One region of the Paraglaciecola sp. IT1134 genome, then DNA from elsewhere that is predicted to be linked to it. Evidence: predicted binding sites of a transcription regulator. Region 1 holds the regulator's gene; the other holds the start of a gene.
The links. The regulator sigma-54, encoded in region 1, starts transcription at its own class of promoters, with help from an activator protein. The targets are predictions, from matches to a motif close to GTTGGCACGNNNNTNGNNT.
Positions count from the first base shown of each region.

Region 2: the regulator sigma-54 is predicted to act here: its motif matches at 1,739-1,757, upstream of flhA (flagellar biosynthesis protein FlhA).

Region 1 is NZ_CM176486.1:4,758,735-4,761,904, reverse strand. Features, by position in the region: gene lptB (LPS export ABC transporter ATP-binding protein) at 1-280, shown strand, start outside; gene AC3RV5_RS20615 (RNA polymerase factor sigma-54) at 411-1,901, shown strand; gene hpf (ribosome hibernation promoting factor) at 1,927-2,214, shown strand; gene ptsN (PTS IIA-like nitrogen regulatory protein PtsN) at 2,230-2,673, shown strand; gene rapZ (RNase adapter RapZ) at 2,675-3,170, shown strand, end outside.
Region 2 is NZ_CM176486.1:3,671,114-3,674,283, forward strand. Features, by position in the region: gene flhA (flagellar biosynthesis protein FlhA) at 1-1,700, opposite strand, end outside; gene flhB (flagellar biosynthesis protein FlhB) at 1,930-3,054, opposite strand; gene fliR (flagellar biosynthetic protein FliR) at 3,070-3,170, opposite strand, start outside.

The DNA of each region.
Region 1 (3,170 bases):
CAGGGCGCTGTCCGCCGACCCGGAATTTATCTTACTCGATGAACCTTTCGCCGGGGTGGATCCGATTTCAGTCAATGACATAAAAAAGATAATTCAGCATTTACGGGACAGGGGGATTGGTGTATTGATCACCGATCACAATGTAAGAGAAACTTTGGATGTATGTGAGAAAGCTTATATTGTTAGCCAAGGGGAATTAATCGCCTCTGGAACAGCCGAAGAAGTATTAAGTGATCAACGTGTAAGAGATGTATACCTAGGAGAACAATTCAGGCTATAGTTAAGTCTTTCTCCCTAAACGCGATTAGTCGTCACGACAACTAGGTTGTCACTTAATCAGATACGCAGTTACTAATTAACATTCAAATTAGCTTCTTAATCGATTAGCAACGGATATGAAACAGAAGTAGATGAAACCCTCTTTACAATTAAAATTTAGCCAATCACTGACCATGACGCCGCAATTGCAGCAAGCCATTCGCCTGTTGCAACTTTCGACTCTGGACTTACAACTAGAAATTCAAGAAGCCCTGGATTCCAATCCCTTATTGGAAATCGAAGAGCCCACCGATAATGCTTCCGGTGATAGTGCCTTAAGTGATGCCTCACTGGATCCGGCCAATAAACCCGATGGCTCAGAAGTAACCGATCCCAATAGCGATAGCATCGATGCCGGTGACGCCTTGGAAAAAGGCGATATTCCCGAAGACTTGCCTCTGGATAGTACTTGGGATGAATATATCAGTGCCTCATCGGCACCCGCCCCCATGTCAGGAGGCGGTTCGGATGATGAGCAGATTTTTCAGGGTGAAACCATAGAGAATATTCAGGATCATCTGTTATGGCAGATGCGGTTAACACATTTTAGTGAGACGGACGTGGCGATTGCCACAGCCATTATTGACTCCATCGATGACTCCGGCTATTTAACCATGAGTGCACAAGACATATTGCTGAGCATGGATGACGAAGAAATTGAATTGGATGAAGTGGAATGTGTGCTTAAACGTATTCAGATGTTCGATCCTGTTGGTTCAGGCTCACGTACCCCACAAGAATGTTTACTGGTGCAATTACGCCAATTTGCCCCGGATACGCCTTGGCTGGAAGAAGCCAAGATGTTGATTGGCGAATACGCTGAATTATTGGGTAGCAAAGACTACCGCACCCTGATGCGCAAAACCCGGCTCAAGGAAGAAGAATTACGCGAAGCCATGCGCTTGCTCAAAACCCTGAATCCGAGGCCAGGTAGTGCCTTGATTAAAGGTGAAGCAGAGTATGTGATCCCGGATGTGTCAGTGGCGAAAAAGAATGGCCGCTGGACGGTGGAACTCAACCCCGACAGTTTACCCAAGCTGAATGTTAATCAACAATATGCGGCCATGAGTCGTAATGCGAAAAACACCAGTGACAGCCAGTTTATCCGTTCACATATGCAAGAGGCAAAATGGTTTATCAAGAGTGTGGAAAGCCGTAATGAAACCTTGCTGAAAGTCTCCAATTGTATCGTGCAGCAGCAAATGGGTTTCTTCGAACACGGCCCGGAAATGATGAAACCTATGGTGCTTAACGATGTTGCCGAAATGGTCGAGATGCACGAATCAACTATTTCCCGGGTGACTACCAAGAAATATATGCATACTCCCAGGGGTATTTTCGAGCTCAAGTATTTCTTTTCCAGTCATGTGGCGACCGAAACAGGCGGTGAATGTTCATCTACGGCGATACGTGCATTAATCAAAAAACTGGTGGCTGCAGAGAAACCCAGCAAACCGTTAAGTGATAGCAAGATTGCTCAATTGTTGGCCGATCAAGGTATTATGGTTGCAAGGCGAACAATAGCAAAATATCGGGAGTCTTTATTGATACCCCCGTCTAACCAACGTAAAAGTCTTTTTTAGACTGATTGTAGAAGGAAGAGGCGATATGCAAATAAATCTTACAGGTCATCACGTGGACATTACCGATTCACTTAAAGATTATGTCGATAGTAAATTTATTAAGCTTGAGCGACATTCGGATCAAATCAACAATGTGCATGTCATATTGAATATTGAAAAACTCAATCAAAAAGCAGAAGCTACCTTGCATCTCAACGGCGCCGAAGTATTTGCTACCGCGGAACATACCGATATGTACGCGGCCATCGATGGCCTGATTGACAAATTAGACCGTCAGGTGCTCAAGCATAAAGAAAAAGTTAAACGCCATTAACCCATTAGGCAGATAATGGAAATTTCAGACATACTTAATCCTGACTGCGTACTATGCGCAGTTCAGGCTAGCAGCAAAAAACGCATTCTTGAGCTTATCAGTCTGATTGCCAATCAGCATTTGATCGACATAGATCAAGCAACTATTTTGGCCAGTTTAGTGAGCCGGGAAAAAATGGGTAGTACGGGGATTGGCGGCGGTATTGCATTGCCTCATGGTCGGCTCAAAGGCTTGGAAAGTGCATTGGCAGTGTTGGTAACCTGTCAACCTGCTATAGAGTATGATGCCATTGACAATATGCCGGTGGACGTTTTTTTCGCTATCCTGGTGCCGGAAGAAAAAGCCAAGGAACATCTGCAGACCCTCTCTAGCATTGCCGCCAAACTCAGTGACAAAGAGTTGCTCAAACAATTGCGCAGTGCCATCAGCGCTGAAGAATTATTTCAGGTAATCAGCTGATATGAAGCTCATCATCATTAGCGGGCGTTCTGGCTCAGGGAAATCCGTCGTTTTACGTTCACTGGAAGATCTCGGTTATTACTGTGTGGATAACATTCCGGTAAACCTACTGCCCACGCTCACCCATACAGTAGTAGATGAATACGACCAGGTGGCGGTTAGCATCGATGTGCGTAACTTACCCAAAAATCCCAGTGAACTGGTGGAAATTCTGGATTATCTGCCGTCGACATGGGAAATGACCATACTCTATCTGGATGCCAGTGATGACGTACTGATCAAGCGTTTTAGCGAGACCCGCCGCTTGCACCCCTTGTCAAAACAGAATAAATCTCTGTCGGATGCCATTCAGGCCGAGGGGCAATTATTGGCCCCCATTGCCGAGCGAGCAGATTTGTATCTGGATACGGATCAGTTATCTGTCCATCAGCTGGCTGAGCTGGTACGGGAGCGTATTCTTGGCAAAAAAAGCTCGCGCCTGGTACTGGTTTTTGAAT
Region 2 (3,170 bases), 1.1 Mb from region 1:
CACAGGGTCTGCACTATGGTGCGCAAATCACGAATAGGCACGCCTTCATACAAAAGGGTTTGCAAGACTTTAACGACCGTACTCAAAGGCAAAATGTCCGGTACCAACCCTTCCACCAATTTAGGGCTTTGTTTAGCCAGCAAATCAAGTAATTGCTGCACTTCCTCATGCCCCAGTAATTGATACGCGTTATTGGTCAATAACTGGCTAAGATGGGTGGCCACCACCGTCGCCGCATCAACCACCGTATAACCTAAGGTTTGTGCGTGCTCACGTTGGTTAGGGCGGATCCAAACAGCATCCAGGCCGAAAGCGGGATCGGTGGTTGCCGTTCCCTCCAGTTTGCCAAATACCTGCCCCGGGTTGATGGCCAGTTCGTCGTCATGGCTAATTTCTGCCTCCCCAACCGACACCCCCAACATGGAAATAGTATAATTGTTGGGACTGAGATCTAAATTGTCGCGAATGTGTACTGGGGGAATGAGAAAGCCAAGTTCCTGTGATAATTTTTTACGCACCCCTTTAATACGTGTCAATAACTCGCCACCCTGGCTTTTATCGACTAGGGGGATGAGTCTGTAACCCACTTCCAATCCTATGGTGTCCACATGTTGCACGTCATCCCAGCCCAGCTCCTTGATTTCTGCCGGTTGTTGATTGGCGCGATCCGGCAGTTGCGTAACCACTTCCGGTTCGGCGGCACGCTTTTCTTCAAGCCATTTTTGATAATAAGCATAACCTCCAACCACAGCACTAAAACCTAGAAAGGCCATGTGCGGCATGCCAGGTACGATACCCATGATAAACATGATCCCGCAGGTGATATACAAAGCCCGACGATTACCCAACTGACGGGTCAGCTCTTGGCCCATCTCCTGGGAATCATTTTCCCGTGTAACTATGATTGCGGTCGCCACGGACAGTAATAAAGACGGAATTTGCGCTACCAAACCGTCTCCGATGGTTAATAACGTATAGATTTCTATCGCCTGACCAAAAGCCAAATCGTGTTGAATAATGCCGATAAACAGCCCGCCTACTATGTTGATCAACATAATAAACAGACCCGCGACCGCATCACCTTTAACAAACTTGGATGCCCCGTCCATAGAGCCATAAAAATCCGCCTCTGAAGTCACTTCAAAGCGGCGTTTACGCGCCTCGTCCTGATCGATAAAACCGGCATTGAGATCTGCATCTATGGCCATTTGTTTGCCGGGCATGGCATCCAGGGTAAAACGGGCACTAACTTCTGAAATTCGCCCGGCACCAGCGGTCACAACCTTGAAATTGATGATCAGCAAGATGGCAAATACCACTATACCTACAGCATAATTGCCGCCTATCACGACTTCACCAAAAGCTTGGATCACTTTACCCGCAGCATCCCCACCTTCATGCCCTTCAAGCAAGACGATCCGGGTTGAGGCCACATTCAACGCTAAGCGTAAAACGGTAGCGATCAAAAGCACCAGGGGGAAAATACCGAAATCAACCGGTTTCTTGGTAAACACCGACACAAGAATAACGACCAGAGACAGGGCGATATTGAAGCTGAATAACACATCTAGTAAAAAAGCAGGCATAGGCAGGATAACCATACCCATGATCGCTAACAATACCAGCGGCGCACCCAGACCCGTTAAAGCCGATTGAAAATGCCGTTTGTCAAAACGATTAAAATAAGCGGTTAATTGCATAGTGCGAATTTTTGACGGTAAATAAACATACTTACACTCAGCAATATATAAGCCAACTCGCAACTGTCGAGCACCAAAGGTTTATCTACCCAAAATAATGGGAATTGCACGGCGGCGACAACGTCGGTTACCGCAGCACGGTGACGATAGGGGTTGGCACAACGCGGTTGGCGATAGGGGCGAATGAATGTAGCCGACAAACAGGCAGTTTCGAGGGTGAAGGATATGCCTAACGTCTAAACTCTGGTGGGATGGGCAGGTTTTTACTCAATGGAACAGGCCGTTTACCCTTACCTTTTTTATAAGCCTTTACCTGATACACATAAGCCAATACTTGGGCGACGGCCATAAAGAGTTTAGAGGGGATTTCACTGTCAGTTTCGGTGGAATAATAGATGGCTCGCGCCAACATGGGTGAGGCGATAATAGGCACATCGTGAGCACCGGCAATTTTACGAATATGCATAGCCATTTCATCCACGCCCTTGGCCACCAAGGTTGGTGCCCGGTTGCCAAACTGATCATATTTAAGGGCAATAGAATAATGAGTAGGGTTGGTAACCACCACATCGGCATTTGGCACTTCTTGCATCATGCGATTAGCTGCAGCTTGGAACTGTAAGCGTCGAATGCGGTTTTTCACCTGGGGATCGCCATCAGCATTTTTGTGTTCGTCTTTGATCTCCTGTTTAGACATTTTCATTTCTTTATTATGTTTAAAACTTTGATAAGGCACATCGAATGCGGCAATAGGGATCAAGGCGCAACACATGATAAAAAAGCCCCAGGAAATCAGATCCAGGGCATGAAACAAATTCTGCGGATAGAGTTCAAGATCCAGGTGAATGGCTTCATCATGAAATATCACCATAGCCACATAGGCCATGGCCGCCACAACAAAAAATTTAGCCAACGCCTTAAGTAATTCCACTACACCGTTCATACCAAACATGCGTTTTAAACCGGCCATAGGATTGAGTTTGCTGGCTTTTGGCGCTGCCGATTCCCAGGTAAAGTTATACCCCCCCAAGGCGACATTGCCATAAATACCCGCTGCGGTCACGATCAACATATACAATAACACGGGCCAGCTTATGGTCTCGATCGCAAACCCCCACGCCTGAAACATATGGGTGAAATCATAGGTTTCATCACGAGACAAGGTAAAAGTCCGCTGGGTAACAATGTAAATTGCCTGGGCGATCTTGCTACCCATCAAAATAAAGGCGATTGCACTGACGACTAACACCAGGGCAGTAGACAATTCCTTGGAGCGCGCGACCTGCCCCTTCTTGCGGGCCTCAGTTAGTTTTTTGGCCGTGGGGTCTTCGGTTTTTTCGTTACTGTCCGACATGGTTAGCCTCCCGCCCTAGTGACAAACGTTAACAAGTTGACACATCATTAGTTGTGCCCTTTCCCACTGCATCTCGAAATGGTGGGTAAAGTTATCCATGGTCATCCAGATAATGA